DNA from 3 places in the Streptomyces sp. NPDC019224 genome. Region 2 is predicted to be linked to each of the others. Evidence: predicted binding sites of a transcription regulator. Region 2 holds the regulator's gene; each other region holds the start of a gene.
What was found. Region 2 encodes HrcA, which represses chaperone genes, less so after heat shock. Its sites were predicted from a motif close to TTNGCACTCNGNNNNNCNGAGTGCNAA; they were not measured.

Region 1: groL (chaperonin GroEL) is a predicted target of HrcA. The motif match lies at 6,296-6,322, and genes of this name have one in related genera.
Region 3: groES (co-chaperone GroES) is a predicted target of HrcA. The motif match lies at 2,059-2,085, and genes of this name have one in related genera.

The regions. Positions count from the first base shown of each region.
Region 1 is NZ_JBEYCF010000013.1:129,353-139,297, forward strand. Features, by position in the region: gene ABZ564_RS11595 (DUF3263 domain-containing protein) at 33-305, shown strand; gene otsB (trehalose-phosphatase) at 393-1,238, shown strand; gene ABZ564_RS11605 (trehalose-6-phosphate synthase) at 1,262-2,653, opposite strand; gene ABZ564_RS11610 (glucosyl-3-phosphoglycerate synthase) at 2,718-3,665, opposite strand; SAM riboswitch class I at 3,819-3,945, shown strand; gene thrC (threonine synthase) at 3,963-5,255, shown strand; gene ABZ564_RS11620 (MoaD/ThiS family protein) at 5,297-5,575, shown strand; gene ABZ564_RS11625 (cold-shock protein) at 5,952-6,158, shown strand; gene groL (chaperonin GroEL) at 6,485-8,107, shown strand; gene ABZ564_RS11635 (XRE family transcriptional regulator) at 8,422-9,621, shown strand; gene ABZ564_RS11640 (hypothetical protein) at 9,658-9,945, shown strand, end outside.
Region 2 is NZ_JBEYCF010000002.1:117,149-127,093, reverse strand. Features, by position in the region: gene ABZ564_RS02055 (ATP-binding SpoIIE family protein phosphatase) at 1-63, shown strand, start outside; gene hemW (radical SAM family heme chaperone HemW) at 118-1,359, shown strand; gene ABZ564_RS02045 (DUF3097 domain-containing protein) at 1,476-2,294, opposite strand; gene ABZ564_RS02040 (MBL fold metallo-hydrolase) at 2,368-3,087, opposite strand; gene hrcA (heat-inducible transcriptional repressor HrcA) at 3,275-4,291, shown strand; gene dnaJ (molecular chaperone DnaJ) at 4,292-5,428, shown strand; gene ABZ564_RS02025 (nitronate monooxygenase) at 5,541-6,614, shown strand; gene ABZ564_RS02020 (16S rRNA (uracil(1498)-N(3))-methyltransferase) at 6,733-7,479, shown strand; gene ABZ564_RS02015 (hypothetical protein) at 7,552-8,097, shown strand; gene ABZ564_RS02010 (PDZ domain-containing protein) at 8,232-9,945, shown strand, end outside.
Region 3 is NZ_JBEYCF010000003.1:160,832-170,776, reverse strand. Features, by position in the region: gene groL (chaperonin GroEL) at 1-1,492, opposite strand, end outside; gene groES (co-chaperone GroES) at 1,596-1,904, opposite strand; gene ABZ564_RS03425 (DUF6234 family protein) at 2,212-2,667, shown strand; gene ABZ564_RS03420 (polysaccharide deacetylase family protein) at 2,658-3,617, opposite strand; gene ABZ564_RS03415 (VOC family protein) at 3,788-4,258, opposite strand; gene ABZ564_RS03410 (hypothetical protein) at 4,342-4,614, opposite strand; gene tsaD (tRNA (adenosine(37)-N6)-threonylcarbamoyltransferase complex transferase subunit TsaD) at 4,611-5,717, opposite strand; gene rimI (ribosomal protein S18-alanine N-acetyltransferase) at 5,717-6,220, opposite strand; gene tsaB (tRNA (adenosine(37)-N6)-threonylcarbamoyltransferase complex dimerization subunit type 1 TsaB) at 6,217-6,864, opposite strand; gene ABZ564_RS03390 (hypothetical protein) at 7,071-7,610, shown strand; gene ABZ564_RS03385 (hypothetical protein) at 7,803-8,009, opposite strand; gene tsaE (tRNA (adenosine(37)-N6)-threonylcarbamoyltransferase complex ATPase subunit type 1 TsaE) at 8,128-8,679, opposite strand; gene ABZ564_RS03375 (alpha/beta hydrolase) at 8,648-9,889, opposite strand.

The DNA of each region.
Region 1 (9,945 bases), on a different contig from region 2:
GCGGGGGCGGGCCGCGCCATATATTGGCTGATATGACCGCCCATCCCCCGAACGGCCCTTCGGACACTCCCGACGAGCCCGCCCCGCTGTCCGACCGCGACCGCGCGGTCCTGGCGGTCGAGCGGCAGTCGTGGGCGGGGCCGGGGGCGAAGGAGCGGGCGATCCGGGAGCGGCTCGGGCTGTCGCCCACCCGGTACTACCAGCTGCTGAACGCGTTGCTGGACGACCGGCGGGCGTTGGAGGAGGATCCGGTGACGGTGAACCGCCTCCGGCGCGTACGGGAGGCGAGGCGGGGGAGGCGGTAGGGCCGGTGCGCCCGGGGTGGCGTGTCCGAGGGGTCCGGGGCTCCGGTCCCGCCCGCGCTCGGGGGGCCGCGGCGATACGCTCACCGCATGGGCAGCCATCCGTACACCCCCGCCACCGCCCCCGGCCGCGCCGGCCTGGACGCCATCCTCGCCCGCCCGGCCGGAGCCCTCGTCGCGCTCGACTTCGACGGGACGCTCGCGGACATCGTGCCGGACCCGGAGCAGGCGCGCGCGCACCCCGGGACCGTCGAGGCGCTGGCCGCGCTCGCGCCGCGGGTCGGGTCGGTGGCCGTGATCACCGGGCGGCCCGCCGAGGTCGCCGTGCGGTACGGCGGGTTCGCCGGGGTCGCCGGGCTCGACCACCTCGTCGTCCTCGGGCACTACGGCGCCGAGCGCTGGGACGCCGCGACCGGGACCGTGCACGCCCCGGCCCCGCCTCCCGGGGTCGACGCCGTGCGCGCCGAACTGCCGGGCGTACTGGAGGAGTTCGGCTTCCGGGGTGGGACCTGGACGGAGGACAAGGGGCGGGCCCTCGCCGTGCACACCCGGCGTGCCGCCGACCCGCAGGCCGCGTTCGAGGCGCTGCGCGGACCCCTCGGCGAGCTGGCCGCGAGGCACGGGCTGATCGTCGAACCGGGGCGGCTCGTACTGGAGTTGCGTCCGCCGGGCATGGACAAGGGCGTCGCGCTCACCGAGTACGCGCGCGAGACCGGCGCCACGTCCGTGCTGTACGCGGGCGACGACCTGGGCGACCTCGCCGCCTACGCCGCCGTGGAGAAGCTGCGCACGGACGAGGCGAACCCCGTGCCCGGCCTGCTCATCTGCAGCGGGAGCGCCGAGGTGCCGGAGCTGGCCGAGCGCGCCGACCTGTCGGTGCCCGGCCCGGGCGCCGTCGTGGACTACCTGCGCTCACTCGCCGAGCGGCTGGCGTAGCGCGGGGCCTGCGAAACCCGCCCTCAGCCCGCGCGCAGCGCCTCCAGCTGGTCCAGGAACCACTGCTGCGGCGGCAGCGCGGTGGCCGCCTCGGCCAGGCGTTCCGAGCGGGCGGCGCGCACGTCGTCCGGGAGCGTCAGCGCCTCGTGCAGGGCGTCGGCGGTGGCCGAGACGTCGTACGGGTTGACCGTGAGCGCGTGCTCGCCCAGTTCCTCGTACGCGCCGGCCTCGCGGGAGAGGACCAGCGCGCAGCCCTCGTCGGAGACGACCGGGACCTCCTTGGCGACCAGGTTCATGCCGTCGCGGATGGGGTTGACGAGGGCCACGTCGGCCAGCCGGTACGCGGCGAGCGAGCGGGCGAAGTCGTCCTTGACGTGCAGGACGACCGGGGTCCAGTCCGCCGTGCCGTACGTCTTGTTGATCGCGTCGGCGAGCTGCTGGACCTCCGCGGTGTACTCCCGGTAGACCGCGAGGTCCTGGCGCGAGGGGTAGGCGAACGCCACGTGCACCACGCGTTCGCGCCACTCGGGGCGTTCGTCGAGGAGGGCGCGGTAGGCGTGCAGGCCCCGGACGATGTTCTTGGACAGTTCCGTGCGGTCGACCCGGACGATGGTCCTGCGGCCGGGCCCGATCTGTTCGCGCAGGGCCGCCATCCGCTCGTCGACGTCCGGCTCGTGCGCGCGGCGGCGCAGGAATCCGGCGTCGGCGCCCAGGCCGTGCACCCCGATGCGGGTGCGGCCGGTGCCGCCCAGGATCTCCGTGCAGCAGCCGATGAAGGCGTCCGCCCAGCGGCGGGTCAGGAAGGCGGCGCGGTCGGCGCCGAGGATGCCGCGCAGCAGCTGTTCGGCGATGTCGTCGGGGAGCAGCCGGAAGTAGTCGACGGGGGCCCACGGGGTGTGCGAGAAGTGGCCGATCCGGAGGTCGGGGCGCAGTTCGCGGAGCATGCCGGGGACGAGCGAGAGGTGGTAGTCCTGCACCAGGACGCTCGCGCCCTCGCCCGCCTCCTCGGCGAGCGCTTCGGCGAAGGCGCGGTTGTACGCCTCGTAGGAGGCCCACTGCCTGCGGAACTCCGCGTCGAAGACGGGCTCGACGGGCGTCTGGTACAGCATGTGGTGGACGAACCACAGCACGGAGTTGGCGATGCCGTTGTACGCGTCGGCGTGCACGTCGGCGTCGATGTCGAGCATGCGGACGCCCGGCTCGCCGACCCCTCTGCGCACCGCCTCCCGGTCGCCGGCGCCGAGCGCGGCGCAGACCCACATCTTGTCGTCGACGGCGCTGAGGCCGGAGACGAGTCCGCCCCCGCCCCGTTTCGCTTCGAGGGAGCCGCCCTCGCCCAGTGTGTACGACACGGGGCCGCGGTTGGACGCGACGAGGACCTGGGCAGCGGGCTGGGGGGCGTGCTCGGAGACCATGGCCGGAATCTAGCCCGATCCGGAACCGCCCAAACGTACGAAGTCGGACCGGATGGGTTCGTGATCAGGCCGCGCGCCGTGCCAGGTACTCCTCGATCTCCCGCATCGGCGGCCTCTCCTGCGTGTCGACCGGGTAGGTGTGCGGGACGAATCCGTCGGGCCCGCGTTCGAACTGGGTGAGCGAGGGGCGGACCAGATGGCCGCGGGAGAGCCGTACCTGCGCGGTGCGGTAGATGGCGGCGGCCATCCGGCCGAGCGCCTGGCCGTCCTGGTGGCGGTGGACGCGGACGCCGACGTCGACCTGGGCGAGGGCGTCCAGGCCGACGGTGTGCAGGGCGTCGACGAGCAGGCCGAGCTCGACCCCGTAACCGACCGGGAAGGGAAGCCGCTCCAGGAGCGAGCGGCGTACGGCGTACTCGCCGCCCAGCGGCTGGACGAAGCCGGCCAGCAGCGGCCAGTGCAGGTTCAGCAGCGGCCGGGCCACCAGCTCGGTGACGCGGCCGCCCTGGCCGGCCACCTCGCCGAGCGGCCGGTCGTACATGGCCTTGACGAACTGCACCTCGGGGTCGGCCAGCAGCGGGCCGACGATGCCGGAGACGAAGTCGGCCGAGAAGTCCTTCAGGTCCGCGTCGATGAAGCACAGGATGTCGCCGCCGGTCACCAGGAGCGAGCGCCAGAGCACCTCGCCCTTGCCGGGCACGGCGGGGAGGCGGGGCAGGATGCTGTCCCGGTGGACGACCCGGGCACCCGCGCGGCGGGCGACCTCGGCGGTGGCGTCCGTGGAGCCCGAGTCGATCACCACCAGCTCGTCGACCAGGCGGACCTTCTCCATCAGCTCGCGCCGGATCGTCGCGACGATGTCGCCGACGGTCTCGGCTTCGTTGAGGGCCGGCAGAACGACGCTCACGCCCGTACCGTGCGGCCCGTGCGCGGCGGCCTGCGCGCTCGCCGGCGGACGGTCGGCGGCTGACCAGGAACGCCTGGTCAGCCAGCGTTCGACCTCTTCGAGCACGGTCGATACTCCCTGTGTGTGATCCATCTCGCGGTACGGACGGCTATCTCACCGGCCCGGTGCTTCGGTTACAGTCTTGAACAACGCGGACAGCCCTCGCATGCCGGGGTCGGTCCGCCGACAAACGCCTGGATCCATGATCCGGTGCCACAGCGCTCATCCAGAGGGACAGAGGGAACGGCCCGTTGAAGTCCCGGCAACCCTCCTGCCGACCGCGAGGTCAGGTGGGGAAGGTGCCAATTCCGTCTCACGACGAAACGCGTCGTGGGGAAGATGAGGAGAAAGGGCCTCGCCATCATGGCTGTTGAGACTGTCACAGCATCCACCGAATCCACCGTCGACCTCGGTCCCGCCGCGGCTCTTTCCTGCCGCGAGTGCGGCGAGCGGTTCGCCCTCGGTCCCCTTTTCGCCTGTGCGTCCTGTTTCGGGCCGCTCGAAGTGGCGTACGACCTGCCGAGCGGCTCTCCCGAGGAGCTGAAGAAGCGCATCGAGGCCGGCCCGGACAACATCTGGCGTTACGCGCCGCTGCTGCCGGTGCCCTCCGACGTCGCCGACAAGCCCAATCTCAACCCCGGCTTCACCAAGCTGGTCAAGGCCGACAACCTCGCCCGCGAGCTGGGCGTGACCGGCGGCCTGTACGTGAAGGACGACTCCGGCAACCCGACGCACTCCTTCAAGGACCGCGTCGTCGCGATCGCCGTCGAGGCCGCCCGCGCCTTCGGCTTCACCACCCTGTCCTGCTCCTCCACCGGCAACCTCGCCGGCGCGGTCGGCGCCGCCGCCGCCCGGGCGGGCCTGCGCTCCTGCGTGTTCATCCCGCACGACCTGGAGCAGGGCAAGGTCGTCATGGCCGCGGTGTACGGCGGTGAGCTGGTCGGCATCGAGGGCAACTACGACGACGTCAACCGCTTCTGCTCCGAGCTCATCGGCGACCCGCTGGGCGAGGGCTGGGGCTTCGTCAACGTCAACCTGCGCCCGTACTACGGCGAGGGCTCCAAGACGCTGGCGTACGAGATCTGCGAGCAGCTCGGCTGGCGGCTGCCCGACCAGATCGTCATCCCGATCGCGTCCGGCTCGCAGCTCACGAAGATCGACAAGGGGCTCCAGGAGCTGATCAGGCTCGGCCTGGTCGAGGACAAGCCGTACAAGATCTTCGGCGCCCAGGCCGAGGGCTGCTCCCCGGTCTCCACCGCCTTCAAGGCCGGTCACGACGTGGTCCGTCCGCAGAAGCCGAACACCATCGCCAAGTCCCTGGCGATCGGCAACCCGGCCGACGGCCCGTACGTCCTGGACATCGCCCGGCGCACCGGCGGCGCCGTCGAGGACGTCGACGACGAGCAGGTCGTCGACGCGATCAAGCTGCTGGCCCGCACCGAGGGCATCTTCGCCGAGACGGCGGGCGGGGTGACGGTCGGCGTGACGAAGAAGCTGATCGAGGCCGGTCTGCTCGACCCGGCGCTCACCACCGTCGTCCTGAACACCGGTGACGGTCTCAAGACGCTGGACGCGGTGGCCGAGACCTCGCAGGCGACCGCCACGATCCGCCCGAGCCTGGACGCCTTCCGCGCCGCCGGACTCGCCACCAGCTGATCCGCTCCGACCACCCGAGACTTCCCCGAAGGGCACCCGCCATGAGCGTCAAGGTCCGCATCCCCACCATCCTCCGCACCTACACGGGCGGCCAGGCCGAGGTCCCGGCCGAGGGCGCGACCCTCTCCGAGGTCATCGCGTCGCTGGAGAAGGACCACCCGGGCATCGCCGCCCGCGTCCTGGACGACCAGGGCAAGCTGCGCCGCTTCGTCAACGTGTACGTCAACGACGACGACGTGCGCTTCGAGGGCGGCCTCGACGCGGTCACCCCGGACGGGGCGGGCGTCTCGATCATCCCCGCCGTCGCCGGCGGCTGCTGAGCCCCGGGGCCGCCGGGAGCGGCCCCCGCCTTCACGGAATTACCGGAATTGCCCCCTCCGCGAGAGAAGCGGAGGGGGCAATTCTGCATGGTTGAGCGGGGTAGAGTGTGGGAAGTCCCCTTCGCTGCCCGTGCCGCCCGCGTATGAGAATGCGCCGCCCCACGACCAGATGCAGCCAATGTGCCTGGACCTCTTGCACCATAAGTCACCTTTGCCGGGCCCGACTTGCCCTGGAAACCTGTGAATTCCCCGCATTCGGGCGATCGGTGGTGCGCAGAATTTTCGTCCGACTGACCTGTTGCAGAGGGCAGTTGGGCAGATACATTCAGCCGCGGTCGGCGCGTTCCGGCGCACACACGTTACAGGGGAGTTAGGCATGGCTCAGGGCACCGTCAAGTGGTTCAACGCGGAGAAGGGGTACGGCTTCATCGCGGTCGACGGTGGTGCGGATGTTTTCGTCCACTACAGCGCGATCCAGATGGACGGTTACCGCACCCTCGAAGAAGGTCAGCGGGTGGAGTTCGAGATCTCGCAGGGCCAGAAGGGGCCGCAGGCGGACATGGTCAAGCTCGCCGTCGGCTGAGCCCGGCCCGGCACGACACGTCGGCCGCGACGCTACGCACGTACGAAGGGTCCGTACCCAGGGGGTACGGACCCTTCGCGCGTACCGGGCCCGCGTGCCGCAGGTCCCGGGCCGCCGTCCACATGCCGGTGGAGGCGCTTGCACTCGACGGTGCCGAGTGCTAATCATTGGCTTAGCACTCTCCAGGTGAGAGTGACAGAATTTTGGACCGGGCCGGTGAGGCCCGCAGGCGTGGCGGGGCAAGGAACCGCCAGGCACGCAGGCCGTCCGTCGCGGGCGCCACTCGGTCCGGAGCAATCCACCCCTGTCCGGGAGGACCACTTCACATGGCCAAGATCATCGCGTTCGACGAGGAGGCCCGGCGCGGTCTCGAGCGCGGCATGAACCAGCTCGCCGACGCCGTCAAGGTCACCCTTGGCCCCAAGGGTCGCAACGTCGTCCTCGAGAAGAAGTGGGGCGCCCCCACGATCACCAACGATGGTGTTTCCATCGCCAAGGAGATCGAGCTGGAGGACCCGTACGAGAAGATCGGTGCGGAGCTGGTCAAGGAGGTCGCCAAGAAGACGGACGACGTCGCCGGCGACGGTACGACCACCGCCACCGTTCTCGCCCAGGCGCTCGTCCGCGAGGGCCTGCGCAACGTGGCCGCGGGTGCGAACCCGATGGCTCTCAAGCGGGGCATCGAGAAGGCCGTCGAGGCCGTCTCCGCCGCCCTCCTGGAGCAGGCCAAGGACGTGGAGACCAAGGAGCAGATCGCTTCGACCGCCTCCATCTCCGCCGCCGACACCCAGATCGGCGAGCTCATCGCCGAGGCCATGGACAAGGTCGGCAAGGAAGGCGTCATCACCGTCGAGGAGTCCCAGACCTTCGGTCTGGAGCTCGAGCTCACCGAGGGTATGCGCTTCGACAAGGGCTACATCTCGGCGTACTTCGCCACCGACATGGAGCGCATGGAGTCGTCCCTCGACGACCCGTACATCCTGATCGTCAACTCCAAGGTCAGCAACGTGAAGGACCTCCTTCCGCTGCTGGAGAAGGTCATGCAGTCCGGCAAGCCGCTGCTGATCATCGCCGAGGACGTCGAGGGCGAGGCCCTGTCGACCCTGGTCGTCAACAAGATCCGTGGCACCTTCAAGTCCGTCGCCGTCAAGGCCCCGGGCTTCGGTGACCGCCGCAAGGCCATGCTCGGCGACATCGCCATCCTCACCGGTGGCACCGTCATCTCCGAGGAGGTCGGCCTCAAGCTGGAGAACGCCGGTCTCGACCTGCTCGGCCGCGCCCGCAAGGTCGTCATCACCAAGGACGAGACGACGATCGTCGACGGCGCCGGTGACAGCGACCAGGTCCAGGGCCGCGTCAACCAGATCCGTGCCGAGATCGAGAACTCCGACTCGGACTACGACCGCGAGAAGCTCCAGGAGCGTCTGGCGAAGCTGGCCGGCGGCGTGGCCGTCATCAAGGCCGGTGCCGCCACCGAGGTCGAGCTCAAGGAGCGCAAGCACCGCATCGAGGACGCGGTGCGCAACGCCAAGGCCGCCGTCGAGGAGGGCATCGTCGCCGGTGGTGGCGTGGCTCTGCTCCAGGCCTCGGCCGTCTTCGAGAAGCTGGAGCTCGAGGGTGACGAGGCGACCGGCGCCAACGCCGTGAAGCTCGCCCTGGAGGCCCCGCTCAAGCAGATCGCCGTCAACGGTGGTCTCGAGGGTGGCGTCGTCGTGGAGAAGGTGCGCAACCTGCCGATCGGTCACGGCCTCAACGCCGCGACCGGCGAGTACGTCGACATGATCGCCGAGGGCATTCTCGACCCGGCGAAGGTCACGCGCTCCGCCCTGCAGAACGCCGCGTCGATCGCCGCGCTGTTCCTCACCACCGAGGCCGTCATCGCCGACAAGCCGGAGAAGGCCGCCGCGGCCGCTCCGGGCGGCATGCCGGGCGGTGACATGGACTTCTGATCCTGACGGATCGGCGGTTCAGCAGTACCAACGACACCGGCCCCCGGGGACTCCTCCCCGGGGGCCGGTGTCGTTGCGTGTACGGGCACCGGGCCGGCCCGCGTCGAGGCCATCGACGAGGCGGGTGAGGAAGCGGTCGGACACGGCGTCCGGGGTGACCGGCCGGCCGTCGCCCGGACTCGGAGCCGACGCTGCCGGTGGGGCCGACCGGGCAGGGGTACGCGCCTGGCCTCCCCTGTCAGTCCCGGGTGATAGACATACGACTGGCCATCGTGAATCAGGCCAGTAAAATAGATTCAACAAGGAGGTGCTACGTGGATCTCGTACGTGTGGGGGAGCGGATCCGCCGCGAACGTGAGCGCGCTGGGCTCAATCAGCGTGACCTCGCGCGACGCGCCCAGCTCTCCCAACCGACCTTGACCCGTATCGAGACCGGCGCGCGCGCCAACGTGACGCTCGCGGAGTTGGACCGCCTCGCCGTCGCGCTGGACATCCCGGTACGGCTGCTCACCAGTGGCGACCCAGTACGCGAGAGGGTCCAGATCGCGGCCAGAACCGACGAGGTGACGGCTGCGGAACGTGAGGAGGCGCTTCGGCGCACCCTCGAAGTGCTGGAATTGGATGCCCGTCTGGACAAGCTGGGGACGAACACCACGCAGCAGCGAAAGCCGCAGGGACGTCTGCAGATCCCGGACGAGCAGCTTCCGGGGGAAGAGCAGGCCAGTGAGCTGGCTGAACGGGTCCGAGCGGCTCTTCATCTGGGCTGCGCCCCCATCGCCGATGTGGATGAACTGATTGAGCAGCTCACCGGTGTGGACACAGCGGTACTGAGGCTGCCGAAGGGCGCCGAAGGATTCACCGCCACCGACCCTGCTCGCGATACGACTCTCATCGCTGTCCGCGCATGTGACGTGCCTGAACGGCAGCGATTCAGTTTCGCTCACGAACTCGGGCACTTGTTGTGGAATGACGGTGCCCAGGTTCATGCGCTGAACGACGGAAGAACTCCGGGTGAGAGGCGCTGTGACGCCTTTGCCCGCAACCTCTTGGCGCCGAGGGAAGGCATCAGGTCCTGGCTGTCCGCTGAGAGGTTTCCGGAGGGCGGCCGGATGGACGAGCGTACGGCCGCGCTTCTGGCACGCCACTTCCGAGTCAGCTTTCCCGTCATCCTCATTCAGCTGGAGGAGATGTCGCTCGTCACGACCGAAGAGAAGAACGGCCTGCGGGGCCCGACCGGCGCGCAGTTGGCGCACCGTTATGGCTGGGGCCCGGCGTACGAGCAGGAGAAGGACGCCGCCCAAGCCGTACGAGCTCCCAGGCGCATTCTCGAACGGGCCGTTGATGCCTATCGGCAGAACCTTTTGGGGGTGCGGGCTCTGGCCATGCTGGAAGGATGCAAGCCGGAAGAAGCCGAGGCCCGACTCACGGAAGCCGGCATCGTCCCCGATCCCCCGACTCCCCGGCGAGCCAACCTGTCCCGGCTGGTCGCCCGCGGTCTGGCGAAGCACGAGTAAAGTAACCCCGCCGGGGGATTTCGAAGGGGTGGGGGCTTGCCCAACCAGCACGCGGAAGTGTCGAGTGAGACGGCTTCGCCGGATCAACGTGAACCGCTTTGCATTCTGGACGCAGTGATCTGCGTGCACTTCGTCGGTGCGAATGTCCACCGTTTGCTGGTGGACGTCCTTCAGGAGGCGGATCTGACGCTGCTCGTGCCGCAGGAAGTCTGCGACGAAGTCGCGCGCAAGGACAAGAAGTACCCCGGGCTGAAACTCAAGTGGACACGTCTGACGAGCAGTCGGCATATCCGTGTTCTTCCCGGACTTGAGGCGCGGACAGCG
Region 2 (9,945 bases):
CACGACTTCGCCGAGCGCCCGCCGGACGACGACCTGGCGCTGCTGGTGCTCCAGGCCGAGTAGGCCCGGGCGGGGAGGAGAAGGGCGTGGCGTCCGGTTGCCGGGCGGCGCGCGACAATGGACGGTATGCCTTCCGTACTGCCCGATGGTGAACCCGTGCCCGACGACGGGGCGCTGCCCCGCCACGCCCTGGAAGGCGCAGCCGGCCGCCCGCTCGGCTTCTACCTGCACGTGCCGTACTGCGCGGCCCGCTGCGGCTACTGCGACTTCAACACCTACACCGCGACCGAGCTGCGCGGCTCCGGCGGTGCGCTGGCCTCCCGGGACAACTACGCCTCCCACCTGATCGGTGAGATCCGCCAGGCCCGCAAGGTCCTCGGCGACGACCCCCGCCCGGTGCGCACGGTCTTCGTCGGCGGCGGCACACCGACCCTGCTGGCCGCCGCCGACCTGGTCCGGATGCTGGCGGCCATCCGCGAGGAGTTCGGGCTCGCGGACGACGCCGAGATCACCACCGAGGCCAACCCCGAGTCCGTCGGCCCCGCCTACCTGGCCGAGCTGCGCGAGGGCGGCTTCAACCGGATCTCCTTCGGCATGCAGAGCGCCCGGCAGCACGTCCTGAAGATCCTCGACCGCACCCACACCCCGGGCAGGCCCGAGGCGTGCGTCGCCGAGGCGCGGGCGGCCGGTTTCGAGCACATCAACCTCGACCTGATCTACGGCACCCCCGGCGAGTCCGACGACGACTGGCGCGCCTCGCTGGACGCGGCGATCGGCGCCGGACCCGACCACGTCTCCGCGTACGCGCTGATCGTCGAGGAGGGCACCGGGCTCGCCCGGCGGATCAAGCGCGGCGAGATCCCGATGACCGACGACGACGCGCACGCCGACCGGTATCTCATCGCGGACGAGGCGATGGCCGCCGCCGGCTACTCCTGGTACGAGGTGTCGAACTGGGCCCGCACGCCCGAGGGCCGCTGCCTGCACAACGAGCTGTACTGGCGCGGGGCCGACTGGTGGGGCGCCGGGCCCGGGGCGCACAGCCACGTCGGGGGCGTGCGCTGGTGGAACGTGAAGCACCCGGGGGCGTACGCGCAGGCGCTCGCCGAGGGGCGGTCACCGGGCGCCGGACGCGAGATCCTGTCCGCCGAGGACCGCCGCGTCGAGCGCATCCTGCTGGAGCTGCGGCTCGTCGACGGCTGCCCGCTCTCGCTGCTGGCCCCCGCGGGGCTCGCGGCGGCCCGTCGCGCGGTGGACGACGGCCTCCTGGAACCGGCGCCGTTCGACGACGGGCGGGCCGTGCTGACCCTGCGCGGCCGCCTGCTGGCCGACGCGGTGGTGCGCGATCTGGTGGACTGAGCGGAGGCTCACCCTGGCGCGCACCGGGCGTACGAATCCGACGACGTCCGGCGCCGGACCCCTCCGCGGATCCGCCGCACCGGCTTGCCGGGGGTGACGGGGAGGCCCGCCGGACCTCAGTCCGGAAGGGTGACGAAATCGATCAACTCCTCGACCCGGCCCAGGAGCTCGGGCTGAAGGTCCCGGTAGGAGCGGACCGAGGACAGGATCCGCTGCCAGGCCGCGCCGGTGTTCTCCGGCCAGCCCAGCGCCCGGCACACGCCCGTCTTCCAGTCCTGCCCGCGCGGCACCACCGGCCAGCCGGCGATGCCCACCGAGGCGGGCTTCACGGCCTCCCACACGTCGATGTACGGATGGCCGACCACCAGGACGTCGCCGTCCGAGACCTGGGCCGCGATCCGGGACTCCTTGGAGCCGGGCACCAGATGGTCGACCAGTACCCCCAGACGGGCGCCCGGCGCGGGCGCGAACTCGCGCACGATCGCCGGCAGGTCGTCGATGCCCTCCAGGTACTCGACGACCACGCCCTCGACGCGCAGGTCGTCGCCCCAGACCCGCTCGACCAGCTCCGCGTCGTGCCGCCCCTCCACATAGATCCGCCCGGCCCGCGCCACCCGCGCCCGCGCCCCGGGCACCGCCACCGAACCGGAGGCCGTACGCGCGGGCCGCACAGGTCCGCCGGCCGACGGGCGCACCAGCGTGACGACCCGGCCCTCCAGCAGGAAGCCGCGCGGCGCCATCGGGAAGACCCGGTGCTTGCCGAACCGGTCCTCCAGGGTCACCGTCGGCCCCTCGGCGGTCTTCTCGCACCGGATCACCGCACCGCAGAAACCGGTGACCGCCTCCTCCACGACCAGATCGGGCTCGGCCGGCACCTCGGGGGCGGGGGCGGACTTCTTCCACGGCGGGGTCAGATCGGGCTGGTAGCTGCGCATCGCACGACGATAAGCGGGGAAGACCCGCGACACGCCGAACCGGGTGGCCCCCCGGCCGTTCCGCCTTCCCCCGCTACGACACTCCGAACCGCCCGGCCAATGCCTGCCGCTGGGCCCGGACGAACGCCGCGTCCACCACCGCCCCGTGCCCCGGCACGTACAGCGCGTCCTCGCCGCCCAGCTCCAGCAGCCGGTCCAGCGCCGCCGGCCAGCGTGCGGGGTGGGCGTCCGGGCCGGCCTGCGGTTCGCCGGACTCCTCGACCAGGTCGCCGCAGAACACCAGCGCGGGGGAGCCCGGGACCAGCACCGCGAGGTCGTGGCCGCTGTGCGCCGCGCCCACGTTCACCAGCAGCACCTCCCGGCCGCCCAGGTCCAGCGTCCACTCCCCGTACACCTCCTCGCGCGGAGCCACCAGCACATCGGCGGACTCGGCGGCGTCCGGGCCGGGCAGGCCCTGGGCCACCGCGTCGGCGTACACCTCGTCAGCCCCCCGCCGCAGCAGCTCCGCCGTACCCGCGGCGCCGTACACCCGGGCCCCGGCGAAGGCGGCCGTGCCCAGCACGTGATCGAAATGGGGGTGACTGAGTGCGATGTGCGTCACCCTCCGGCCGAGCAGCGCCTGCGCCTGCGTGCGCAGCTCGACCCCCTCGCGCAGTGACGCCCCGGTGTCGCAGAGCAGCACCCCGTCCGTCCCGGCCACCAGCAACGCCGTCGCGTCCCAGCCAGGAAGGCGCCGGCGGCCCACCCCGTGACCGAGCCGCTCCCACCCGAAGTCTTCCCAAGAGGCATCCATGGGACGACGCTATCGGCAGCGACCTGCGCGGTCGCTCGGCCGGGATGGCCGGTCGCCCTTGCTAGGAAGCCACCCCGTCGCCGTACACTGGCCGGGGATCGCTGGCACTCGTACGCACCGAGTGCCAGGAGGAATCCCGGGAACGGCCCGAGAACCACCGAGATGGACAGCTGGAGGTGTGCGCGCGATGCTCAGCGAACGCAGACTCGAAGTGCTGCGCGCCATCGTCCAGGACTACGTCGGGACCGAGGAGCCCGTCGGCTCCAAGGCGCTCACGGAGCGGCACAAGCTGGGGGTCTCCCCGGCGACCGTCCGCAACGACATGGCGGTGCTGGAGGAGGAGGGCTTCATCGCCCAGCCCCATACCAGCGCGGGCCGCATCCCGACGGACAAGGGCTACCGGCTCTTCGTCGACAAGCTCGCGGGCGTCAAGCCCCTCTCGTCGCCGGAGCGCCGCGCCATCCAGAACTTCCTCGACGGCGCGGTCGACCTCGACGACGTCGTGGGCCGGACCGTACGGCTGCTCGCGCAGCTGACCCGGCAGGTCGCCGTCGTGCAGTACCCCTCGCTGACCCGTTCGACGGTGCGGCACGTGGAACTGCTGTCCCTGGCTCCGGCGCGGCTGATGCTCGTGCTGATCACGGACACCGGCCGGGTCGAACAGCGGCTGGTCGACTGCCCGGCGCCGTTCGGCGAGACCTCGCTCGCGGATCTGCGGGCCCGGCTCAACAGCCGGGTGGTGGGACGCCGTTTCGCGGACGTCCCGCAGCTGGTGCAGGACCTGCCGGAATCCTTCGAGAGCGAGGACCGGGGAACCGTGTCCACCGTCCTCTCGATCCTGCTCGAAACCCTCGTCGAGGAGACGGAGGAGCGGCTGATCATCGGCGGCACCTCCAACCTCACCCGCTTCGGACACGACTTCCCGGTGATGATCCGGCCGGTGCTCGAGGCACTGGAGGAACAGGTCGTGCTGCTGAAGCTGCTCGGCGAGGCCAAGGACTCGGGCATGACCGTACGCATCGGGCACGAGAACGCCCACGAGGGGCTCAACTCCACGTCCGTCGTCGCGGTCGGCTACGGTTCGGGCGACGAAGCAGTCGCCAAACTCGGCGTGGTCGGACCGACCCGCATGGACTACCCCGGAACGATGGGAGCGGTACGCGCAGTGGCACGTTACGTCGGACAGATCCTGGCGGAGTCGTAAGTGGCCACGGACTACTACGCCGTACTCGGCGTGCGCCGCGACGCTTCCCAGGACGAGATCAAGAAGGCGTTCCGGAGGCTCGCCCGCGAGCTGCACCCGGACGTGAACCCCGATCCGAAGACCCAGGAGCGGTTCAAGGAGATCAACGCCGCCTACGAGGTGCTGTCGGACGCCCAGAAGAAGCAGGTCTACGACCTCGGCGGCGATCCGCTCTCCCAGTCCGGGGGCGGCGGCGCGGGCGGCTTCGGCCAGGGCGGCTTCGGCAACTTCTCCGACATCATGGACGCGTTCTTCGGCACCTCGTCGCAGCGCGGACCCCGTTCGCGCACCCGGCGCGGCCAGGACGCCATGATCCGGCTGGAGATCGACCTCGCCGAGGCGGCCTTCGGTACCACCAAGGACATCCAGGTCGACACGGCCGTCGTCTGCACGACGTGCAGCGGCGAGGGGGCGGCCCCCGGTACCTCCGCGCAGACCTGTGACATGTGCCGCGGCCGCGGTGAGGTCTCCCAGGTCACCCGGTCCTTCCTGGGCCAGGTCATGACCTCGCGCCCCTGCCCGCAGTGCCAGGGCTTCGGCACGGTCGTGCCGACCCCCTGCCCGGAGTGCGCCGGCGACGGCCGCATCCGCTCGCGGCGCACGCTGACCGTGAAGATCCCCGCCGGTGTCGACAACGGCACCCGCATCCAGCTCGCGGGTGAAGGCGAGGTCGGCCCCGGCGGCGGCCCCGCCGGTGACCTCTACGTCGAGATCCACGAGCTGCCGCACGCGGTGTTCCAGCGCCGCGGCGACGATCTGCACTGCACGGTCACCATCCCCATGACGGCGGCGGCCCTCGGCACCAAGGTGCCGCTGGAGACGCTGGACGGCCTGGAGGAGGTCGACATCCGGCCGGGCACCCAGTCCGGCCAGTCCGTCCCGCTGCACGGGCGCGGCATCACCCACCTGAGGGGCGGGGGACGCGGCGACCTCATCGTGCACGTCGAGGTGACCACCCCGGTGAAGCTGGACCCCGAGCAGGAACGCCTCCTGCGCGAACTGGCCGAGCTGCGCGGCGAGGAGCGGCCCACCGGCCAGTTCCAGCCTGGCCAGCAGGGCCTGTTCTCCCGCCTGAAGGACGCCTTCAACGGCCGCTGACGGCACACGTCCACGCGGTACGGACCCGGCCGCCGGGTCCGTACCGCGCCCGGACGGAACGCTGCCGCGGGGCGGGCATCACGGGACAGGAAGGACATGACACGATGCGGTCATGTCCTCCGCACTGACCGATCTCTGCCGGTATCCGATCGTGCAGGCCCCCATGGCCGGTGGTCCTTCCTGCCCGCAGCTCGCCGCGGCGGTCTCCGAGGCCGGCGGGCTCGGCTTCCTGGCCGCCGGCTACAAGACGGCGGACGGCATGCGCGACGAGATCGAGCAGGTGCGCGGCCTGACCGGGCAGCCCTTCGGCGTCAACCTCTTCATGCCGCAGCAGAGCCACGCCGATCCCGCGGCCCTGGAGGTCTACCGCGGCCGGCTCGCGGACGAGGCCGCCCGGTACGAGACGGCTCCCGGTGACACCGACGTCCCCGGTGACGACGGCTACGAGGACAAGCTCGCCGTCCTCCTCGACGCCCCGGTCCCGGTCGTCTCCTTCACTTTCGGCTGCCCCTCGCGCGACACCCTCGACGCGTTCGCCGCGGCCGGTACGTGCACCGTCGTCACGGTCACCTCGCCGGAGGAGGCCCAGGCCGCCCAGTGGGCCGGGGCCGACGCCGTCTGCGCCCAGGGCACCGAGGCGGGCGGCCACCGCTCCACCTTCCAGGACGACCCGGTGACCGAGGACGGCGGGACCGGGCTGCTGAGCCTGGTGACCCAGGTCCGCGAGACCGTGCAGATACCGGTCGTCGCCGCCGGGGGTCTGATGCGCGGCTCCCAGATCGCCGCCGTGCTCGCTGCGGGCGCCGACGCCGCCCAGCTCGGCACCGCCTTCCTGGCCTGCCCGGAGTCCGGCGCCCACGTGCTGCACAAACAGGCCCTGACCAACCCGCTGTTCGTCCGGACCACCCTGACCAGGGCGTTCTCCGGGCGCCCGGCGCGCGGCCTGGTCAACCGCTTCGTGCGCGAGCACGGAGCGGACGCCCCCGCCGCCTACCCGCAGGTCCACCACATGACCTCCGTGCTGCGCAGGGCGGCTGCCCGGGCCGGGGACGCGCAGGGCATGGCGCTGTGGGCCGGGCAGGGCCACCGGCTGGCCCGCGAACTGCCCGCCGGCCGGCTGGTCCGGCTGCTCGCCGAGGAACTGGACGCCGCACGGACGGCCGTGAGCACGAGGAGTACGCGTTGACACCCTCCCTCAGCTGAAGCAGGGGGATCCCCGGCTCACGTCGCCTGTGGATCAGCGATCCGACAGGTCTTCCACTTCTTCCCCGGTCTGAAGGCCGGGGCATCCTCGGAGGTACACAGTGACGGCACCCGTCTTCGTCGTCGAACAGCTGCCGGACGCGCCGGAGTTCGTCCTGGACGGGCCCGAGGGGCGGCACGCCGTCTCCGTGAAGCGCCTGCGCGCCGGCGAGGAGGTCGTCCTGACCGACGGCCGCGGCCGGTGGGCGCAGGGCGTCGTGCGGGCCGCCGAGGGCAAGGACCGGCTGGTGGTGGGCGATCTGGACCCGGTCCACGAGGAGCCCGTCCCCGCCGTCCGGATCACCGTCGTCCAGGCCCTGCCCAAGGGGGACCGGGGCGAGGTCGCCGTGGAGACGATGACCGAGACCGGCGTCGACGGGATCGTGCCGTGGCAGGCGGCGCGCTGCATCACCCAGTGGAAGGGCGACCGCGGCCTCAAGTCCCTGGCGAAGTGGCGCGGTACGGCCCGGGAGGCGGGCAAGCAGTCCCGCCGGGTGCTCTTCCCGGACGTGGCCGGCCTGGCCACCACCAAGCAGGTCGCGGCGCTGCTGGCCGCGGCGGACTTCGCGGCCGTCCTGCACGAGGACCGCGCCTGCGACAGCGAGCCCCTGGCCACCGTCGCCCTGCCCGAGGCGGGCGAGATCGTGCTGGTCGTCGGCCCGGAGGGCGGTGTCTCCCCGGACGAGCTGACCGCGTTCGCCGCCGCCGGGGCCCGCACCTGCCGGCTCGGCCCGTCGGTCCTGCGCACCTCGACGGCCGGCACCGCGGCGACGGCGCTGCTGCTGGGACGTACGGGACGCTGGTCGTAACCCGTCCCCGATGGGGTGGTTGTGCCCGGAATCGGTCTACCGCGCCGCCAAGTGGGGTGGGAAGCTTCCCGTATGGGGACATCAAGGGCATGGGGCCGTCGTACGGTCCGTCGCTTTCCGGCCGCACTCTGCCTCGCCGCGGCGGCCGTCACCGGGCTCAGCGCCTGTGAACCGGCCGACGGCATCGGGGCGTTGAACACCGCCTCCGTCGCCGTGACCACCGACCGGACCGCCACCCGCGCGCTGGAGCACGAAGGCGTCCAGGTGCGCTGGCTGACCTGCACGGCCTCACTCGGCGGGGAAGGCGCGAAAGCGTCACCCGCCCGCTCCGGAGCGTCCACCGCCCCCGCTCGCCGCGTCGCCGACGTCGACTGCGACGGCATGACGAAGGACGGCCGGGAGATCACGCTCGGCGGCCGGGTGACGCAGGCGGTCGAAGGGCGGTGCGTACGCGGTGACATGACCGCGAAGACCGGCGGGCGCGCCGTCTTCCGGGCCACCCTGCTCGGCGACTGCAGCGCCCCGGCCACGACGGCGCCGCCCCCCGGGCCCCCGGGCCGGCACGACGGTCCGACGGCCACCGTGACGGTCACGGTCACCGCCTACCCCGGCAAGTAGGTGAGCGGCAGGGGCCGTTGACGGGCACCCCGGCCCGCATGTCCCGGAGGCATACCCGCGCCACCGGTGCCGCCGTGGGACGTACTCCGGCCAACCCCGTCGCCCTGGGCACGTCCGCGGCCTAGGGTGATCGTGTGACACAGCCTTCCTACCTCCGGTATCCCCATGTCCAGGGTGACTTGATCGCCTTCACCGCCGAGGACGACGTCTGGCTCGCCCCGCTCGACGGCGGCCGGGCGTGGCGGGTCAGCGCAGACAACCGTCCCGTCACCCAGCCACGCATATCTCCCGACGGCACCCTCGTCGCCTGGACGTCCACCCGTGACGGGGCGCCCGAGGTGCACATCGCCCCCGCCGACGGCGGGCCCTCGCGGCGGCTCACCCACTGGGGAGCCGCCCGCACCGCCGTGCACGGCTGGACCCCCGAAGGGGACGTACTGGTCACCAGCACCCAGGGCCAGGTCTCCCTGCGACGCAGCTGGGCACGGGCCGTCCCGGTCGACGGCGGTCCCGCGCGGACCCTCCCGTACGGCCCCGTCGGCTCCCTCGCGTACGGGCCCGGCGGACGGGTCCTGCTGCTCTCGGCCACCATGGGCCGCGAGGCCGCCACCTGGAAGCGCTACCGGGGCGGCACGGCCGGCAAGCTCTGGATCGCGGCCGAGGACGACCCGCTGGAGTTCGTCCGGGTCCACGAGGAGCTCGACGGCAACCTCGAGTGCCCGATGTGGGTGGGGGAGCGCATCGCGTTCCTCTCCGACCACGAGGGCGTCGGCGCCCTCTACTCCTCGCTGCCCGACGGTGCCGACCTGCGCCGGCACACCCCCGTCGACGGCTTCTACGCCCGTCACGCCACCACCGACGGGACCAGGGTCGTCTACGCCTCCGCCGGCGAACTCCGGCTCCTGGACAGCCTGGAGAGCGAGGAGCCCCGCCACGTCGAGATCCGGCTCGGTGGCCAGCGCGCCGACCTCCAGCCCTATCCGCTGCACGCCGACAGCCACCTGACCAGCGCGTCGCCCGACCGCACCGGCCGGGGCAGCGCCGTCTGCTCGCGGGGCGCGGTCCACTGGGTCACCCACCGCGAGGGCCCGGCCCGCGTGCTCGCCGCCGAACCCGGCGTACGGGCCAGGCTGCCGCGCACCTTCCAGGCCGACGGCGACCAGCACGTCGTCTGGGTCACCGACGCCGAGGGCGACGACGCGCTGGAGATCGCCCCCGCCACCGGCACCGCCCCCGGCGCCGTGCCCCGCCGCCTGGCGGCCGGCCGGATCGGCCGTGTCCTCGACCTCGCCCCGGCCCCCGACGGCAGCCGGTTCGCGGTCGCCGCGCACGACGGCCGCGTACTGATCGTCGAGCGGGAGAGCGGCGAGATCCACGAGGTGGACCGCAGCGAGAACGGCGACGCCTCCGGCCTCGCCTGGTCGCCCGACTCCGCCTGGCTCGCCTGGTCGCACCCCGGCCCCGAGCCGCTCAGCCAGCTCAAGCTGGCCCACATCGCCGATCTGTCGGTCTCCGAGGCCACCCCGCTGCGGTTCCGGGACTTCGCGCCCGCCTTCACCGCCGACGGAAAGCACCTGGCCTTCCTCTCCGAGCGCGCCTTCGACCCCATTTACGACGCGCACGTCTTCGACATGGCGTTCGTCGGCTCCTGCCGGCCGCACCTGCTGACGCTCGCGGCGACCACCCCTTCCCCGTTCGGCCCGCAGCTGCACGGCCGGCCCGCGGAGAAGGAGAAGGGCGGCGACGGCGAGGACAACCCCACCGCCCTCCCCATCACCCGCATCGACCTGGACGGCCTCGCCGACCGGATCGTGCCCCTTCCCGTCGAGGCCGCCGTCTACTCCTCGC
Region 3 (9,945 bases), on a different contig from region 2:
TGACCGGGTCGATGACGCCGGCCTTCACCAGGTCGCCGTACTCGCCGGTCGCGGCGTTGAAGCCCTGGCCCTTGTCGAGCTCGGCGACCTTCGAGGTGATGACGTAGCCCTCGAGGCCGGCGTTCTCGGCGATCCAGCGCAGCGGCTCGACGGCGGCGCGGCGGACGACCGCGACACCGGTGGCCTCGTCGCCGGTCTTGCCGAGGTTGCCCTCCAGGACCTTGACGGCGTGGACGAGGGAGGAGCCACCACCGGAGACGATGCCCTCCTCGACCGCGGCGCGGGTCGCGGAGATGGCGTCCTCCAGACGGTGCTTCTTCTCCTTGAGCTCGACCTCGGTGGCGGCACCGACGCGGATCACGCAGACACCGCCGGCCAGCTTCGCCAGGCGCTCCTGGAGCTTCTCGCGGTCCCAGTCGGAGTCCGTGGCGTCGATCTCGGCCTTGATCTGGTTGACGCGGCCGGCGACCTCGTCGGCCTTGCCGCCGCCGTCGACGATGGTGGTGTCGTCCTTGGAGACGGTCACGCGGCGGGCGGTGCCCAGCACGTCCAGACCGGCCTGGTCGAGCTTGAGGCCGACCTCCTCGGCGATGACGGTCGCACCGGTGAGGGTGGCGATGTCGCCGAGCATGGCCTTGCGGCGGTCACCGAAGCCCGGCGCCTTGACGGCGACGGCGTTGAACGTGCCGCGGATCTTGTTGACGACCAGGGTCGACAGGGCCTCGCCCTCGACGTCCTCGGCGATGATCAGCAGCGGCTTGGAGCCACCGGCCTGGATGACCTTCTCCAGGAGCGGCAGCAGCTCCTGGATCGAGCCGATCTTGCCCTGGTGGATCAGGATGTACGGGTCGTCGAGGACGGCCTCCATACGCTCCTGGTCGGTCACCATGTACGGGGACAGGTAGCCCTTGTCGAAGGCCATGCCCTCGGTGAAGTCGAGGTCCAGACCGAAGGTGTTGGACTCCTCGACGGTGATGACACCGTCCTTGCCGACCTTGTCCATGGCGTCCGCGATGAGCTCGCCGACCTGGGCGTCCTGCGCGGAGAGCGCGGCGACGGCGGCGATGTCGGACTTGTCGTCGATCGGGCGGGCGGTCGCGAGGAGCTCCTCGGACACGGCCTTGACCGCGGCGTCGATGCCCTTCTTCAGGGCGGCCGGGGAGGCGCCGGCGGCGACGTTGCGCAGACCCTCGCGGACGAGCGCCTGGGCGAGGACGGTGGCGGTGGTCGTGCCGTCACCGGCCACGTCGTTGGTCTTGGTCGCCACCTCCTTCACCAGCTGGGCGCCGAGGTTCTCGTACGGGTCGTCCAGCTCGACCTCGCGCGCGATGGTGACACCGTCGTTGGTGATGGTGGGGGCACCGAACTTCTTGTCGATGACGACGTTGCGGCCCTTGGGGCCGATCGTCACCTTCACCGTGTCGGCAAGCTTGTTGACGCCGCGCTCGAGGGCGCGACGGGCGTCCTCGTCGAACTTCAGGATCTTCGCCATGGAGCTGAACTGTCCTCTCAAAACAAGAACTGCGCCCCTGCCGCCCGGCTAGTCATTTCGCACAGGGGGCCAGGGGCGCAGAACAGAAGCAAACGTGGGTGAATTACTTCTCGATGATCGCGAGCACGTCGCGGGCCGAGAGGACGAGGTACTCCTCGCCGTTGTACTTCACCTCGGTGCCGCCGTACTTGCTGTACAGCACGACATCGCCGGTCTTGACGTCGAGCGGCAGGCGCTCGCCGTTCTCGAAGCGGCCCGGGCCCACGGCCAGGACGACGCCCTCCTGGGGCTTCTCCTTGGCGGTGTCCGGAATAACCAGGCCGGAGGCCGTGGTCTGCTCGGCGTCGAGCGGCTGGACCACGATGCGGTCCTCGAGCGGCTTGATCGCAACCTTGGAGCTGGCGGTCGACACGATCCGGTCTCCCCCTTCGGAGATCTCACGGGGTTTAACAGTCTTTGGGATGGCGACCAGGTGGGCCCGTCGTCGCGGGTGCCGGACCTGCCGGTCGCACAGTACTGCTGGCACTCTCCAGTGGGGAGTGCCAGCACTGAGACTATGACCGCGATTAGCACTCGGTCAAGCGGAGTGCCAATTCCCGCCCCTCATGGCGTACGCGGGACCTCCGGCCCGTACGGCTGCGGCTGCGGCTGCGCAACGTTCCGGACACCGTAGGGACAACACGGGGCCCGCCCGGTCCGTTCCGGTGGACGGTGGTGGCATGCGCATACGGATCTCCGGCACGGACCGCCCGGCCCCCTCGCGTCCGGGGGCGGTACTGACCGGCTGCCTCGACGTGGTGCTCGGCCTGCTGCTCATCGCCCTGGAGGCGGTGCTCTGCGCGGTCTTCGTGTACGTGTACGCGGGCTCCGAACCCCGGCCCCCGAACCCGGACACGGCGGAGGCCGGACCGTCCGGGATGGACTGGTCCGGCACTCTCGTCCTCGCCACCGGCACGGCGGTGGCCTGCCTGATCGGGATGGTGCTGCTGCGCCACGGGCTGCCGATCGCGGGCGTCATCCAGCTGATCGGCGCGTTCCTGCTGTGCGTCCTGACCCTGATGACCTGGCACAACGCCCCCGGCGAGGCGGACTCCGCGCCCGGGGCCACCCGCGTGTGCGCCCCGGCGGGCAGGAGCGCACCGGCCGGCGGCGGGTGCGCCCTTCCCTACACGTAGTCCTCCAGGCGGGCCACGGCGTACCCCTTGTCCGTGACGACCTTCATGACGGACCGGATCAGGTCGGGCATGCTGCCCTTCCATTCCTCCTTGCCGCGGAAGTGGGTGAGGATGATGTCGCCGGGGTGCAGGTCCTGGTCCTCCCCGCGCCACTCCATGCGGTCGGGGAACGCCTCCGCCTCCCACAGGGGCACGGCGGTGATGCCGCAGGACTTGGCGATCTTCAGGGTGTCGGTGTTGTAGTTGCCGTACGGCGGCCGGAAGATCCGGGGCCGCTTGCCGAACTGCTGCTCGATGACGTCCTGCTGGCCGCAGATCTCGTGCTTCTGCTCCTCGTAGGACAGGCCCGGCAGGTAGCGGTGGTTGAGCGTGTGGTTGTGGAGCGCGACCCCGCGGGCCTGGGCGTCCTTGAAGTACGTGTAGTCGTCGCGCACCAGGTAGTCGCTGAGGAAGGCGCTGTACGGGATGTTCAGCTCCGACATCATCTTCAGCAGCTCGGGGTCCTTGTCACCCCCGTCGTCCATCGTCAGGAAGACGACCTTGTCCTTGGTGGGGACCCTGGTGAAGACCGGCGGCAGCGAGTCGTCCTGACCCTCGACCTCGAAGCCCTTACGGGTCGTGAGGTGCGGCTTCTTCGCGGGCGGGACGGGCGCCGCGAGCGGCGGGCCCGCCAGGCCCCACTTCTTCGCGGCGACCGCGCGGGCGGCCTGGGCGAGCTTCGCCTTCTCCGCCTGCGCCGCGCGGGTGCCCAGCGCCCCGGCCACCGGCTCCGCCGGCCCGCCTTCCCGACCCGCCTGGGGCTTCGCGCCCCGGGCCGCGCCCGGGTCTCCGTCCCCGGCCGCACAACCCGACGCCGCGGCGGCGACCAGGAGCGCGGCCAGCACCGCGCAACCCGGCCGGCGCCGCGGGCGGCCGCGCCCCCGCCGCACCCGCTGCCACCCGCCCGTCAACGCACCCGGCTCGCGACCATTCATGGTCATTTTTTCCTTTTGTCGTACTGGCTGCATGGCGCCGGATCCTGCCAGTACGAACAAGGGCCGCGGCCCCGACACCGCCACCCGGGGCCGCACGCTCCCCCGGGTGGCGCACAGGGACGGGGCCGAACAGGGCCGCGCGGGTCTCAGGCGTTGCGCAGGGCCTCGACGTCCAGGCGCCTCATGCCGAGCATCGCCTTCATCGCGCGGGCGGCCTTCTCCGGGTCCGGGTCGGTCAGGGCGTCATCGAGGCCCGGCGGGACGATCTGCCAGGAGAGGCCGTACTTGTCCTTGAGCCAGCCGCACTGGCTCTCCTGGCCGCCGTCGGAGGTGAGCGTGTCCCACAGCCGGTCCGCCTCCTCCTGCGAGTCGCACTCCACGGAGAGCGAGACGGCCTCGGTGAAGGGGAACTCGGGCCCGCCGTCGAACGCGACGTACTCCGCGCCGTCCAGCTGGAACCGCACGGTCATCGCCTTGCCCTCCTCGCCGGGGGAGGCGGCGGTCCAGCGGGTGACGTCGAGGACGCGCGAGTCGCCGCCGATGACGGAGACGTAGTAGTCGGCGGCTTCCTCGATCCGGTCCTTCTCGAACCACAGGAACGTGGTGACCTTCTGCATGGCCCTCTCCTCACATACGGGGACAAAGTGTCGTGAAGGGTAGACCGCGCGAGCGCCCCGGACTCATCGCCCCGCCGGGGCCTTCAGGCAGGGCCCAGCGACTCGAAGCGCCAGCGGTGCACCGCCCGGGTGACCAGGTCCGCGTCCGGCTCGGGCAGCTCCGGCAGCTCGTCGGCGTGACCGCCCTGCCACCAGGTGATGACCAGGACCCGGTCCTGCGGGGCGCGCAGCAGCTCGCTGCGGAGCGGGGAGCCGGGCAGCTCGGCGGCGCGGGCACGAGCCCACTCCAGGAGCTCGCCGCCCCGCCCCTCGGCGGCGCGGGCCTCCCACATCAGGGCGGTGACCGGGGCGCTCATGAGTAGAGGTTGTCCTTGCTGATCTCGTGCACGTGGTCGTGGTCGTGCGCGTGGCCGTGGGCGCCCGGGACGTGAGTCTCGGTGACCGGCAGCGAGGAGTCGGCGGACAGCTCCAGGTCGGAGGCGGGCCGGTTGCGGGCCACCATCTCGGCGCCGAGGGCGGCGACCATCGCCCCGTTGTCGGTGCACAGCTTCGGGCGGGGCACGCGCAGCCGGATGCCGGCCCGTTCGCACCGCTCCTCGGCGAGCGCGCGCAGCCGGGAGTTGGCCGCGACGCCGCCGCCGATCATCAGGTGGTCGACGCCCTCGTCCTTGCAGGCGCGGACGGCCTTGCGGGTGAGCACGTCGACGACGGCCTCCTGGAAGGACGCGGCCACGTCCCGCACCGGCACCTCCTCGCCGGCCGCCCGCTTGGCCTCGATCCAGCGGGCGACGGACGTCTTCAGGCCGGAGAAGGAGAAGTCGTACGCGGGGTCGCGCGAGCCGGTCAGACCGCGCGGGAAGGCGATGGCGGCCGGGTCTCCCTCCCTGGCGAGCCGGTCGATGACCGGGCCGCCGGGGAAGCCGAGGTCCAGCACCCGGGCGATCTTGTCGAACGCCTCGCCGGCCGCGTCGTCGATGGTCGCGCCGAGGGGCCGCACGTCGTTGGTGATGTCGGGCGCGAGCAGCAGCGAGGAGTGCCCGCCGCTGACCAGGAGCGCCATGGTGGGCTCGGGCAGCGGCCCGTGCTCCAGCTGGTCGACGCAGATGTGGGAGGCCAGGTGGTTGACCCCGTACAGCGGCTTGTTCAGCGCGTACGCGTACGCCTTGGCGGCGGAGACGCCGACGAGCAGGGCGCCCGCGAGGCCGGGTCCGGCGGTGACGGCGATGCCGTCGAGGTCCCGGGCGCTGACGCCGGCCTCCTTCAGGGCGCGCTCGATGGTGGGGACCATCGCCTCCAGGTGCGCGCGGGAGGCGATCTCCGGGACCACGCCGCCGAAGCGGGCGTGCGTCTCGACGCTGGAGGCGACGGCGTCCGCGAGGAGCGTGGTGCCCCGGACGATGCCGACGCCGGTCTCGTCGCAGGAGGTCTCGATACCGAGTACGAGGGGTTCGTCAGCCATCAGTCAGTCTCGTTTTCTTGTACGTCTTCGTGTACGTGGAGGCGCATGACGAGTGCGTCGATGTTGCCCGGCTGGTAGTAGCCGCGGCGGAAGCCGATCGGCTCGAAGCCGAAGCGTTCGTAGAGCTTCTGGGCGCGGGTGTTGTCGACGCGGACCTCCAGCAGCACCTCGGCGCACTCGAAGGCCGTGGCGTGCTTGAGCAGGTCGGTCAGCAGCTCGGAGCCGAGCCCGCCGCCCCAGTGGTCGCGGGCCACGGCGATGGTCTGCACGTCGGCGAGGTCACCGGCGGCGGCGAGGCCCGCGTACCCGACGATCCGGCCGGTGACCGGGTCCTCGGCGACCACGTAACGGCGGGTCGCCGCCGGGCCGCGCGCGTGCGCCAGCTCGGACCAGAACATGCCGGCCGACCAGGCGTCCTCCGGGAACAGCTCGTGTTCCAGGGCGAGCACCGGGTCGATGTCCCACCAGCGCATCTCGCGCAGCACCGCGGTCGTGACGGTCACTTCGGGGTGACCACCTTGTAGTTCTTCGGGACCTGCGCGTCGGGCCTGCGGAGGTAGAGCGGCTGCGGCGGCAGCAGCTCCTCACCGGCGGCGAGGCGCTCGGCCGCGAGGCCCGCCAGGGCGCCCGCCGCGAGGTGCTCGGGGCCGCGCGCGTCCGGGAAGGCGTCGGGGTAGAGCACCGCGCCCGCGCCGACGACGGGCAGGCCGGCGAGCTGCTCCGCGATGTCGGCGGGCCGGTCGACCGAGGGCCCCCCGGTCCGGGTGCGGGGGTCCTCGTACCGCGCCCAGTAGACCTCCTTGCGGCGGGCGTCCGTGGCGACGGCGAAGGGGCCTTCGAGCCCGGCCTGCCCGGCGGCGTACGCGAGGCCGTCCAGGGTGCACAGCCCGTGCACGGGCACGGAGAGCGCCGAGCCGAACGTGGCGGCCGTCACCAGGCCGACGCGCAGTCCGGTGTACGGGCCGGGGCCGGCGCCCACGACGACGTCCGTCACCGCGTCGAGTTTCACCCCGGCCTCCGCGAGGACCCGGTCGACGGCGGGCAGCAGCAGCTCCCCGTGCCTGCGGGCGTCGACCTGGGCGGACTCGGCGACGACGCGGGTCCCGTCGTGCAGGGCGACGGTGACGGCGGGGGTGGCGGTATCCATTGCGAGCAAGAGCACGCAAACAGCCTACGGCTCCGGCGCGGCCCGCCCCGCGCCCCGTACGGCGTCCCGGACCGGGCGGTCCCGGCTGCTACCGTCACCGGGTATACGCGGAGTACGTGTAAACGCTTGTACGACTTACGGTTCGCGCCTTACGGCACACGACAGCGAAAGAGGCACGCACGGTGGCAAGGGGCAGCTCGGGAATCGTGGCCGCGCTCACCGCGGCGGCCGTCGCGGTGGTCGGCTTCCTGGCCTACCAGGCCTCCGCCAACGTGCCGGACGGCCTGGCGGCGAAGCCGAAGGCGTCCAGCAGTGCCTCGGCGCCGGCCGGCAAGCACGCCGCGCCCGAGCCGAAGAAGAACCCGCTCGCCGTCCCCGCCGACTCCGGCACCGGGACGCGGGTCGTGTACGCGCTGAAGGACCGCCGGGTGTGGCTGGTGAACGCGAAGGGCAAGGCGTCGCGGACGTTCAAGGTGATGCCGGGCTCGGTGAGCGCCGTGCCGGGGAGCTACGCGGTGACCTCGCGGTCGGGCAGCGGGACGGGCTCCGACGGGGTGCCGATCGAGCACGTCGTGCGGTTCGCCGCGGTGAACGATGTGACGATCGGCTTCAGCGCCGCGCAGGACGGGGCGATGGAGGAGCCGGACCCGACGGTGAAGGCGGGCGGCGTGCGGATGTCCCGTGCGGACGGCGACGCGCTGTGGCGGTTCGCCACGGTGAGCGTGAAGGTGGTCGTCGTCCCGTAGGCCCCGGGGCGTCCTCGACCGCCGGACGGACGGGCGGGGTTCGCTGCGGGGGCCTCCTCGGCCGCCGGACGGGCGGTTCGCCGCAGGACCTCCTCGACCGCCGGACGGGCCGGGTTCCCCCGCGGAGCCTCCTCGGCCGCCGGACGGGCCGGGGTCAGCCGCGGGGCGCCCTCGGCCCCGCCGAGGACGGCCTCAATCGCCGGAACGGCTCGAGTGGGCCGCACGGCCGGACGTGTCCGCCCGGCGCGGCTTCACCGCCCGTTTCTTTTCCGCCCGCTTCTTTTCCGGCTGTGGTGCCGGGGGCGTGGAGACCGCGTTCGCCGCCGCGCCCGCGGCCAGCAGGGCAGTCATCGATACCGCCGCTCGCGGCGGCTCCGGTGTGCGCTCGGATGTCGGCATGAACGCCTCCTGGGCTCCGGTGGAAGGCGTGGTTAGGCAGACCTAACCCGCTCTCGTCCCCCATGTCACCACGCCTGCCCCGTCCCGCGCAACATTTTGCCGACACCGCGTCGGAAACTCAGCCCCAGGGCGCCCAGGACTCGTTCCGCAGCCCCGCCCAGCGCGCCCCCACGCCCACCAGTGTCACCGTGCGCCGCTCGTCGTCGGTGTCCCCGACCGCGCGGTCGATGAGCACCTGGAGGCGGTCCTCCGCCAGCTCCTCGACCTTGCCGTCGCCCCACTCGACGACGACCACGGACTCCGGCAGGGAGACGTCGAGGTCCAGGTCCTCCATCTCGTCGAGCCCGCCGCCCAGCCGGTAGGCGTCGACGTGGACCAGCGCGGGGCCCCCGGAGAGCGGGGGGTGGACGCGGGCGATCACGAAGGTGGGGGACGTCACCGCGCCCCGTACGCCCAGACCCTCGCCGAGTCCCCGGGTCAGGGTCGTCTTGCCGGCCCCCAGCTCACCGGTGAGCATCACGAGGTCGCCGGGGCGCAGCGCGGAGGCGAGCCGGCGGCCCAGGGCCTGCATCTGTTCGGGGGAGTCGACGGCCAGCTCCACGGTGACGGCGCCGGGGACGTTCTCGTACGCGGCGGCCTCAGCGGCCGCCGGGCTGTTCTGCGGTTCCATGCCCGCCAACGTTAGAGGACTCCGGTACGGCTCCGGCCCGCACCAGCAGGTCCGCGAGCCGGTCGGTCACCGTCTCGGGGTGCTCCAGCATCACCAGGTGTCCGGCGTCCGGGACGATGACCAGTTCCGCGTCCGGCAGCCGGTCCGCGATGGCCTCGCTGTGCGAGCTAGGCGTCACGAGGTCCTTGTCGCCGGCCAGGACGAGGACCGGCAGGCCGCGGAAGAGCTGCAGGGTCGCGCTCTTGTCGTGTTCCGCGAAGGCGGGGTAGAACTCCGCGACCACGTCGATCGGGGTGGACTCGATGAGCCGCTCGGCGAACCGCGCGACCGCCGGGTCCACGTCCCGCGAGCCGAACGAGTACCGCTTGATCAGCCCGGCGAACAGGTCGGCGGTGGCCCGTCGCCCCCGCTCCACCAGCTCCGCCTGCGAGCCGAGTGCCCGCAGCACCCCGGGCAGCACCCGCCGCACCGCGTTGACGCCCATGACGGGCAGCCCGAAGCTGACCTCGTTCAGCCTGCCGCTCGACGTGCCGACGAAGGCGACGGCGGCGACCCGGTCGCGGACCAGCTCCGGGTACCGGTCGGCCAGCGCCATGATCGTCATGCCGCCCATCGAGTGGCCGACGAGGACGAGCGGCCCCTCGGGGGCGGCGGCGTCGATGACGGCCTTGAGGTCGCGGCCGAGCTGGTCGATGCCGACGGGCACCCCTCCCCCGGCGCGGGCCTGGGCACGGCCCCGCTCGGAGCGGCCGTGGCTGCGCTGGTCCCAGTGGACGGTGCGCACGATCCCGCGCAGGGCGGCCCGCTGGAAGTGCCAGGAGTCCTGGCTGAGGCAGTAGCCGTGGCTGAAGACGACGGTGACCGGGGCGGGCGCCTTGCGCCCGAAGAGCCGGCGCCTGCGGGGGCCCGCACCGGCGGACTCCGGATCGGCTCCCTCGTCGGTCTCGTCGACCTCGTAGTACAGCTCGGTGCCGTCGTCGGCGGTGGCCCGGCCGGGCCGCCCGCGCAGCGAGCCGTACGGGCCGGTGGCGTCCAGGGCGAGCCGGGCGCGCTTGCGCATGCTCCGGCCGACCGTCAGCCGTTCCACCGCGACCCCGGCCGCCGCGCCGGCGGCGATCACGCCTATGGCGGCGCCGGCGATTCCCGCCCGGCGCCAGCCGGCCGCCGAAGCGGCCGTCGCCACCGCGTCACCCGTGCTGATCTCGCTCACCGTGCCGTGCTCCTCACGAATCGTTCCGGTCCGCCTCGGCCCGCACCGGGACCGTT